Regions from separate parts of the Streptomyces sp. HUAS 31 genome, predicted to be linked through region 1. Evidence: riboswitches for the same ligand, from Rfam matches in the RefSeq annotation. Region 1 holds a riboswitch; each other region holds the start of a gene.
The links. Region 1 has a riboswitch for cobalamin ahead of PGH47_RS34555 ((2Fe-2S) ferredoxin domain-containing protein). Riboswitches for the same ligand answer to the same signal wherever they lie in the genome.

Region 1 (3,266 bases):
CACCGCCGACGCGGCACCCCGCTCGCCGCACGAGGAGATCCGCGACTTCTTCTACCGCCGCCGGAACTACCTCCACGACACCGACCTCGCGGCCGAGCAGCTCGCCGAGCGGATCGGCATCCGGCCCGGCGAGGTCCTCCGGGCCCTGACCGCCCGCCTGGCCGACGCCCACGGGATCCGCCTCGCCGACACCCACGCCGTCCGAGAGGCCGAGGCCCGGGGGAACCGCCCGCCCACCGGCTCCGGCGACCGGCTCCACCACTACGACGCGTCGACCCGCACCCTCCACCTGTCGACCCGACTGCGCCCCGGCCAGCGGGCCTTCCGCATGGCGACCCAGCTCGCGCTGCTGGAGCACGCCGGCGAACTGGACCGGCACGCCGCCGAGGACTTCCCGGCCGGCTCGCCCGCCCACACCCTGGCCCGCATCGGCGTCGCCAACTACTTCGCCGCCGCACTGGTGTTGCCGTACACCGCCTTCCACGCGGCGGCCGAGGAGGTCCGCTACGACATCGAGCGGCTCACCGACCGCCACGGCCTCGGCTACGAGACCGTCTGCCACCGGCTCAGCACCCTCCAGCGCCCGCGCCTGCGCGGAGTGCCCTTCTCCTTCGTGCGGGTCGACCGGGCCGGCAACATGTCCAAGCGGCAGTCCGCGACCGGGTTCCACTTCTCCCGGGGCGGCGGCACCTGCCCGCTGTGGAACGTCTACGAGGCGTTCGCCGCGCCCGGCCGGATCCATGTACAGGTCGCCGAAATGCCGGACGGGCAAAGGTACTTGTGGGCCGCCCGCGCGGTCACCCGGCACCGCGGCGGCTGGGGCGAGCCCGGCAAGACGTACGCCATCGGCCTCGGCTGCGAGATCCGGCACGCCCACCGCCTCGTCTACTCCGACGGCCTCGACCTCACCAGCCCCTTGGCCGCCACCCCGATCGGCATGGGCTGCCGCGTGTGCGAACGCCTCGACTGCCCGCAGCGGGCCACGCCGCCCCTCGGGCGGACCCTGCGCATCGACGAGAACACCAGCACCTTCGTGCCGTACCCCGTGACCGGGCGCACGAGTTGAGCGGCACGAGGAGTTGATAGCCTCGGCGGGCCAGTCGAGCCACATCCGAGGCCAGGGAATCCGGTGCGAATCCGGAACTGACGCGCAGCGGTGAGGGGGACGGGCGGGGCACGCGCCACTGGGAGACCGGGAAGGCGCCCCGACCGGACGAACCCGAGTCCGAAGACCTGCTGGCACCTCCGCGCCCCCGGGCGGGGAGGACGTCCGTAGGCCAGGCTCCGCGTACGAGCCCCGACACCCGAGGCAGGCCCGTGCTCCCCTCCCGTCCCGCGCCCACCGAACCCCCGGCACCCACCGCCGCGCCCGCGCCCTGCCGTGTCGTCGTCTGCCGGGACTGCTGCTGCGGCACCCCGAAGGTGACCGGGGTCGACCACGCGCAGCAGACCGCGCGCCTCGCCGACAATGTGCCCGTGCGCGTCTCCGACTGCCTCGACGTGTGCGAACACGCCAACGTGATCGTCGTCCAGCCGTCCGCCGCCGCCCGCGCGGCCGGCGCCCGCCCCGTCTGGCTCGGCCTCGTCAACGACCCCGACGCCACCGAGGACATCATCACCTGGGTCCGGGCCGGCGGCCCCGGCGTCGCGCCCTGCCCCGACGTGCTCGACCTCTACACCTTCACACCGCCCCGGCGGGCCGCGGACGCCAAAAGGTTGAAGCCCGAACAGTGAGTGCCTGAAGATCGGAAGGACCGATCCGCGCGACAGCGAGGTGAGAGACCCGATGTTCACCACCCGTCCCACCCTTCAGGGCACCTTCGGCATGGTGTCCTCCACGCACTGGCTCGCCTCGCAGTCCGCGATGGCCGTGCTGGAGCGCGGGGGCAACGCGTACGACGCCGCCGTGGCGGGCGCGTTCGTGCTGCACGTGGTCGAGCCGCACCTGAACGGCCCGGCCGGCGAGGTGCCGATCCTTCTCGCCCCGGCGGGCGGCGAGGTACGGGTGCTGTGCGGGCAGGGGCCGGCGCCGGCCGGGGCCACCGTCGCGCACTACCGGGAACTCGGACTGGAGCTGGTGCCGGGGACCGGGCCGCTGGCCGCCGCCGTGCCCGGCGCCTTCGACGCCTGGATGCTGCTGCTGCGGGACCACGGGACCCAGCCGCTCGCGGAGGTGCTGCGGTACGCCGTCGAGTACGCCGAGCACGGGCACGCGCCCGTGGAGCGGGTCGGCGAGACCGTGGAGACCGTGCGGGAGCTGTTCGAGACGGAGTGGACCTCGTCGGCCGAGGTGTATCTGCCGGGCGGCCGGGCGCCCCGCCCCGGGGAGCCGTTCCGCAACCCCGCCCTCGCCGCCACCTGGAAGCGTCTGCTCGACGAGGTCGCGGACGCCGGCGACCGCATCGCCCAGATCGAGGCCGCGCGCGCGGTGTGGCGCTCCGGCTTCATCGCCGAGGCCCTCGTACGGCAGGCCGGCCGCCCGACCATGGACACCAGCGGTGAGCGGCACTCCGGCACGCTCACGGCCGCCGACCTCGCCGGCTGGTCCGCGACCTACGAGGCGCCGGCGACGTACGACTGGAACGGCTGGACCGTGTGCAAGGCCGGCCCCTGGAGCCAGGGCCCCGTCCTCCTCCAGCAGCTCGCGCTGCTCCCGCCCGAGCTGCCGCGGTACGGGTCCGCCGACTACGTCCACCTGCTGATCGAGGGCTGCAAGCTGGCCATGGCCGACCGGGAGGCCTGGTACGGCGACGCGGCCGAGGTGCCGCTGACCGACCTGCTGTCGGACGAGTACAACGCCGCCCGGCGGGAGCTGATCGGTGAGAAGGCCTCGCACGAGCTGCGGCCCGGCAGCCCCGGCGGGCGTGACCCGCGACTGTGCGCCCACGCGCGCGTGGCGGCCGCCGCCCGGCCCGGCTCGGTCGCGCCGGGCGCCGGGGAGCCGACCGTCGCCAAGAGCCCCACGTCCCCGGTGCCGGGCGAGCCCGATGTCGCCGCCGACGGCGGGACCCGGGGAGACACCTGCCACATCGACGTCGTCGACCGCTGGGGCAACATGATCGCGGCGACCCCCAGCGGCGGCTGGCTCCAGTCCAACCCGGTCGTGCCCGAGCTGGGCTTCCCGCTCGGCACCCGGCTCCAGATGACCTGGCTGGAGGAGGGCCTGCCGAACTCCCTGACGCCCGGCCGGCGGCCCCGCACCACCCTCACGCCCTCGATCGCCCTGCGCGACGGCGTGCCCGTCATGGCCTTCGGCACGCCCGGCG
Region 2 (3,266 bases), 4.9 Mb from region 1:
ACCGGCTGCGTGAGGAAGTGCTGGGCGCGATCACCGCGCGGCTCGGGGCCGATCATCCCCGCGCTCTGGCCCTGCGCGAGTGGAGTCGGTCGGGCTGGGAGTTCGACCCGCACCCGATCTGATCTGCGATGTGCTCGCCCACGTCGGCGAGCACATCCGCTACACGGCGGCCCCGAAGCGCTCGCGAGCACGGTCGCGAAGCCAAGCGAGTATTTCCGGTACGGCCGGCAGCGCGGCGAAGTGAGCCGCCCCTGGCTTCAGCACGGCAGTCGCTGAGGGAATGCGTTCGGCAAGCCATCGGAAGTGACCGACGGGCGAGAAGGTGTCGTGCTCACCGTGCCAAAGCAGCAGCGGGACTTCGACGATCTTGCCCGGCTCAAAGCCCCAGTCCCGTCGGAAGGACAGCACGTCGTCGAGCCAGCCGAACGAGGAGCGCACCACACTGGTCTCGTAGTTGGCGAGGAGCAGGCCGCGGATCCCACCGTGTCCCACCACAGCCTTGTCTGCCGTGGGCATCTCCGGAGTCAGTAACCCCAGCAGTGACTCCGGCTTGTCACGAATGGCATCCGCGTTGCTGGCCAGGTTGGCCTTGAGCTTTTCCAGGCACTCCTCGGAACCATCGCGGAGAGCCGCTCGGGCGGCCTTGTAGGCGATGACGTTGGACGGGGCCATCCCCTCGAACCATTCGAGCCCGTCCGCATCGGGAGGAGCGATGCTGACCAGAACGGCAGCACTGGCGACTCTGTCCGGAAGCAGCGCCGCACACGCCAACGCATGCGGCCCGCCACCAGAACGGCCCAGCACGGAAAACGGTCCAAGATTCAACTGGTCGGCGATGGCCGCCACATCCGCGGCGGCGTGACGCACAGCGCGGCCTTTTAACCGCTGCGACTCCCCGTACCCCGGCCGGTCGTAGGAGATGAGCCGGATGCCCAGCTTGTAGAGAACGCTGGTCCGTGGACGCGGACCGACCCTGCTGCCCGGAGTGCCATGCAGCAAGAACACCGGGTGGCCCTTCGGGTCCCCCGACGTCTCGAAGAAGAGCAGCCTGCCATCGCCGCTCTTGACACTTCCCAACACCAGGTGTGCCTCCCGTCGCCAGCGCCGCGGCCGCCCGGAGCAGGACCCAGAGAATCAGCATCCCGCCCGTCAGAGCGCCAGTCGACACACAAACCAGCCGTCATTCGCGACGGACCAAGGGTTTTCCGTAAGACGCAATGCCACGGGGTGACGGTTGCGCGTCCCGCAGGCCGCTCGCACCGACCAAACGGTAGAGGATTCCCACCCTCCGGCAGGTCATTCCAGCCACACCGATAGCCATTCGGCGCAAAATCCATGTTTGGTTTGACACTTCTGTGATCGCAACGCCCAAGGGCGGCGATCACGCGGTCCGAGGGCAGTACCCACATGATGGAGCCACTCGACACGCCTCGCATCCTGACGTCGGCCGATACCGATCCGTCCGCGAGGAAGAGCCGATGCCCCGGCCGGGATCATGCACACGCCCACCATGAAGCTCGGCAACCCCTGCAACATCCATGGGCGAAATCCAGCCGAACCGGCCACCCTCGACCTCGCTCGGCACCGGACCGCCTCCGCCGCCCCCAGCCCCCTCTCGCCCCCCACCTACCCCCGGGTAGAGTGTCGCCGTCGTCATCACACCCGTACGTGGGAAAGCCGGTGCAAATCCGGCGCTGACCCGCAACCGTGAACCGGTCGTCGTCGAAGGCCGGTGAGCCGGATCGCCGCGTACGGGAAGTGACCGGCTCACGTGCCCCGGCAGTCCGCCGGAGTGCGGCACCGTCGAGGTATACGGAGCCGAGCCGCCGGGGTCTCCCCTGTGCTGCCCGGTTCCCCTTAGGGAAGGGCACCCGCCGATCATGTACGTCCGTCGCAGCGCCGCGGTCCTGGCCGCCGCCGTCGTGATCGGCGCGGCCGCGCCGGCCATAGCCGCCGACTCCTCCCCCTCGGCCTCGCCGAAGCCCACGTACCCCGCCGAGCTGTACGGCACCACCGATCCCACCTACGACGGCGTCTGGCGGCAGTCCCTCGCGATGCTCGCTCAGAACACCGTCGGGGTGAAGCCCGCCCCGAAGGCCGTGGACTGGCTGCTCACGCAGCAGTGCGCGAACGGGGCCTTCGCGCCCTACCGTGCCGACGCCGGCGCCGACTGCGACGCCAAGACCCTCGTCGACACCAACAACACGGCCGCCGCCGTCCAGGCGCTGGTCGCGCTCGGCGGGCACGACGCCGCCGTCTCCAAGGCCGTGACCTGGCTGAAGTCCGTCCAGAACAAGGACGGCGGCTGGGGATACATGCCGGGCGGGGCCAGCGACACCAACTCCACGTCCGTGGTGATCGGTGCGCTCACCACTGCCGGGGAGAAGCCGGCGGACGTACGCAAGGACGGGAAGACGGCCTACGACGCCCTCAACGAGCTCGCCCTGCCCTGCAAGGACGACGACGGCGGCGCCTTCGCCTTCCAGCCCGACAAGAAGGGCAAACTGCTCGCCAACGCCGACGCCACCGCGGCCGGCGTCCTCGGCTCGCTCGGCAAGGGCCTCGTCGTGAGCCCCGGCAAGGACGCGCCCGCCGCGGACTGCACCGACGGCGGCTACCCGTCCTCGCAGCAGGCCGCCGTCAACGGCGCCGCCTACCTCACCGACGCCCTCGCCAAGGACGGCCACCTCACCTCCACCCTCCCCGGCGCCGAGGACCAGCCCGACTACGGCAACACCGCCGACGCGGTCGTCGCGCTGGCCGCTCTCTCCGGTGCCGACGCCGCCGAGAAGCCGCTGCGCTGGCTGGAGCAGAACTCCGCGAAGTGGGCGAAGCAGAGCGGCCCGGCCGCCTACGCCCAGCTGATCCTCGCCGCCCACGCCACCGGCGCCGACCCCCGCGACTTCGGCGGCGCCGACCTGGTGAAGCAGCTCAACGCCACCGGCCCCGCACCGCAGGCCGCGACGAAGGCCACGAACGAGGAGAAGACCAAGGACGACAGTCCCTTCGGGGTCTGGTGGTACGTCGGCATCTTCCTCGTCGTCGGCATCGGCATCGGCTTCCTGCTGAGCGGCCGCAAGAAGGGCCCCCAGGCGTGATCCGCCGCGTGCTCGCCCCGCTCCTGGCCGCGCTGGTCCTGCTGACCGGCGCGGCCCAGGGCGCGCAGGCGGCCGGCTACCGCTACTGGTCCTTCTGGGAGCGCCAGGGCGACACGTGGGTCTACGCCACCCAGGGCCCCTCCCTCGCCCGCCCCTCCGACGGTGACG
Region 3 (3,266 bases), 1.5 Mb from region 1:
TCGCGGGTGCGGGCGTCCCAGACGCCCAGCGCCTTCAACTCGTCGACCAGGTAGGAGTTGACCTGGAGGAACTCGCCGGAGAGCGTCTCGCGCTTGAACAGGTTGGACACCTGCGGCTCGATGCACTCGTAGACACCGGCGATGGAGGCGATGGTGGCGGTCGGCGCGATGGCGAGCAGCAGGCTGTTGCGCAGGCCCGTTGTCGTGATCCGCTCGCGCAGCGCCGCCCAGCGCTCCGGCCAGGTGAGCTCGACGCCGTAGTGGTCGGGGTGCAGCACACCCTGGGCGGTACGGGTCTTCTCCCAGGCCGGCAGCGGTCCGCTGCGCTCGGCGAGGTCGGCGGACGCCTCGTACGCGGCGAGCATGATCCGCTCGGCGATGCGCGTGGAGAGCTCTTTCGCCTCGGCCGAGTCGAACGGCAGCCGCAGCTTGAAGAAGACGTCCTGGAGGCCCATCGCGCCAAGGCCCACCGGCCGCCACTTGGCGTTGGAGCGGCCCGCCTGCTCGGTCGGGTAGAAGTTGATGTCGACGACTCGGTCGAGGAAGGTGACGGCCGTGCGGACCGTCTCGTCCAGGCGCTCCCAGTCGATCTCGCCGCCGGTCACGAAGGCGCCGAGGTTGACCGAACCCAGGTTGCAGACCGCCGTCTCGCCGTCGTCGGTGACCTCCAGGATCTCCGTGCAGAGGTTGGAGGAGTGCACGACATGGCCCGGCAGGGCCGTCTGGTTGGCGGTGCGGTTGGCGGCGTCCTTGAAGGTCATCCAGCCGTTGCCGGTCTGCGCGAGGGTGCGCATCATGCGGCCGTACAGATCGCGGGCCGGGATGGTCTTGCGCGCGAGCCCTCGCTCCTCGGCCTTGCGGTAGGCCGCGTCGAACTCCTCGCCCCACAGGTCGACCAGCTCGGGCACGTCGGCGGGGGAGAACAGGGACCACTGGGCATCGGCGTTGACCCGGCGCATGAACTCGTCCGGGATCCAGTGCGCGAGGTTCAGGTTGTGCGTACGGCGGGCGTCCTCACCGGTGTTGTCCCGCAGCTCCAGGAACTCCTCGATGTCGGAGTGCCAGGTCTCCAGGTAGACCGCGGCCGCGCCCTTGCGCCGGCCGCCCTGGTTCACGGCGGCGACCGAGGCGTCCAGCGTCTTCAGGAACGGGACGATGCCGTTGGAGTGCCCGTTGGTGCCGCGGATCAGCGAACCCCGGGAGCGGATGCGGGAGTACGACAGGCCGATGCCGCCGGCGTGCTTCGACAGGCGGGCGACCTGGTGGTAGCGGTCGTAGATGGAGTCGAGCTCGTCCTTGGGGGAGTCCAGGAGGTAGCAGGACGACATCTGGGGGTGCCGGGTGCCGGAGTTGAAGAGCGTGGGGGAGGACGGCAGGTAGTCGAGGCGGCTCATCAGGCCGTAGAGCGCGGCGACTTCGTCGACGGAGCGGGTGGTGTCGTCCTCGGCGAGACCGGCGGCGACACGCAGCATGAAGTGCTGGGGCGTCTCGATCACCTTGCGGGTGATGGGGTGCCGCAGCAGGTACCGGCTGTGCAGGGTGCGCAGGCCGAAGTAGCCGAAACGGTCGTCGGCGGCCGTGTCGACCAGGGCGTCCAGGCGGGCCGCGTGCAGACGCGCGAACTCGGCCGTGCGGTCGGCGATGAGGCCCTCGCGGTGGCCGACCGCGACCGACTCGGTGAAGGACGTCACACCCTGCGAGGCGGCCTCGGCGGCGATGGAGATGGTCAGCAGCCGGGCGGCGAGCCTGCTGTAGGCGGGGTCCTCGGAGATGAGACCGGCCGCCGCCTCGGTGGCCAGCTCGCGCAGCTCCGCCTCGTCGGCCCGGGCGGACCGGCCGCGCAGCGCGGCGGCGGCGACCCGGCCGGGGTCGGCGTCGGGGAGGTCGGCGGTCAGCTCGGCCAGGAGCCGCAGCAACGCGGTTCCGGGGGCGTCCGCGTCGGTCGGGACCGATGGGACGACTGAGGCCGGATCTGCTGGCGCGATGGTCACGTGGGGGCTCTCCCTCGCTCGGCACGGGGGCCTTGCGGAGGGCAGGGGGCAGCACACGAGCGCACGCGGCGTCGCGTCCACCGGCCCATTCCACGAGGCCCGGACGTCAGGGCGCACCGGCCGGTCGGCCGGGCGCGCTGTCGGCAGGTCCTCGGACTGACTCCTGTGCACAACTGTGGGAACAGACATGCACAAGTACACCGTTGCGGGACAGTTCCGGATTCGCACCGGATTCCCCTGCGGCGACAGCGAGCATGAGCATACATCTTGTGCTCACCCGCCACGCCACCCCCAGATGTTGTGTCGCGCTGGTTTCAGAGCGTCAACTCATAGGTGAGGAGAGTGATGTCGACGAGCTGCGGGATCGGATTCCAGTCCCGCTCGGGTGTACGAACGAAACCCAGCCGTTCGTAGATGCGGTGGGCGCCGTGCATGGTGCGCTGGGTCGACAGGACGATCCGTACGCAGCCCTCCGTGGCCCGGGCGCGGTCGACGCAGGCGCGGACGAGGGCCTCGCCGGCGCCGCGTCCGCGGCCCGCCCGGTCGACGGCGAGCATCCGGATCTCGGCCTCGCCGGAGCGCGCGATGTCGGCCATGGGGCCGCCGCTCGGCACGAAGGTCACCCCGCCCAGCAGCCGGCCGTCCGCGACGGCCACGAGCACCTCGGCGGCGGCCGCGCGCTTGGCCACGTCCCTGAGCTCGCCGAGGTACTCGTCGCTCTCGCCGAAGTCGAGGAGTCCGTCGTGGAGATAGGCCCGGGCGGTGATCTCGCCGAGCGCGTCGAACTCGTCGGGTTCCGCCGGGCGGATCGCGATGTCCATGGGCCCGAGTCTGCCGGACGGCCGGGTGGGCGGGCCCGGGGTTTTCCGCCGAGGGCCGCCGGGTTGCGGGGAGTTCCGGGAGTGCTTCCATGGAGATAGGTGTCGGCGCCCCGCGGTCGCTCCGTTTCGAGAGCCGTTCTCGGAAGGAGACGAACGATGACGAGGGTCGTCGGCAGTCCGCCCGGCAAGAAGCGGCCGCGCAACGCGCCGATGGCGACGCTGGCTCCGAGGCGGGCGGCCGACCGGGTCAGACAGGGGTTCGTGGGCCACCGGCACAAGATGGCGATCCGCCTGGAGGCACGCGGTGGAACCGCCCGCCCCAAGAAGTGGCGCCGGTGGTTCACCTACACCAACGTCACCCGGGCCATCTGGACGGTGGCCGCGCTGGCCGTGCTCGCGTGGGTGGTGGAGGGCCTGTACATCGTGATCGCGGGCCACACGACCGGCTTCGAGA

Region 2: linked by a shared signal. The riboswitch ahead of PGH47_RS12765 (prenyltransferase/squalene oxidase repeat-containing protein) and the one ahead of PGH47_RS34555 ((2Fe-2S) ferredoxin domain-containing protein) in region 1 are both predicted to bind cobalamin.
Region 3: linked by a shared signal. The riboswitch ahead of PGH47_RS28360 (ribonucleoside-diphosphate reductase subunit alpha) and the one ahead of PGH47_RS34555 ((2Fe-2S) ferredoxin domain-containing protein) in region 1 are both predicted to bind cobalamin.

Annotation. Positions count from the first base shown of each region.
Region 1 covers NZ_CP116353.1:7,803,622-7,806,887, forward strand. Annotated here, with positions in the region: gene PGH47_RS34550 (short-chain fatty acyl-CoA regulator family protein) at 1-1,066, shown strand, start outside; cobalamin riboswitch at 1,081-1,255, shown strand; gene PGH47_RS34555 ((2Fe-2S) ferredoxin domain-containing protein) at 1,318-1,734, shown strand; gene PGH47_RS34560 (gamma-glutamyltransferase family protein) at 1,787-3,266, shown strand, end outside.
Region 2 covers NZ_CP116353.1:2,893,031-2,896,296, forward strand. Annotated here, with positions in the region: gene fxsT (FxSxx-COOH system tetratricopeptide repeat protein) at 1-122, shown strand, start outside; gene PGH47_RS12760 (alpha/beta fold hydrolase) at 160-1,080, opposite strand; adenosylcobalamin-variant (AdoCbl-variant) riboswitch at 1,662-1,756, shown strand; gene PGH47_RS12765 (prenyltransferase/squalene oxidase repeat-containing protein) at 1,881-3,098, shown strand; gene PGH47_RS12770 (SCO2322 family protein) at 3,095-3,266, shown strand, end outside.
Region 3 covers NZ_CP116353.1:6,338,820-6,342,085, forward strand. Annotated here, with positions in the region: gene PGH47_RS28360 (ribonucleoside-diphosphate reductase subunit alpha) at 1-1,991, opposite strand, end outside; cobalamin riboswitch at 2,117-2,253, opposite strand; gene PGH47_RS28365 (GNAT family N-acetyltransferase) at 2,306-2,812, opposite strand; gene PGH47_RS28370 (ATP-binding protein) at 2,969-3,266, shown strand, end outside.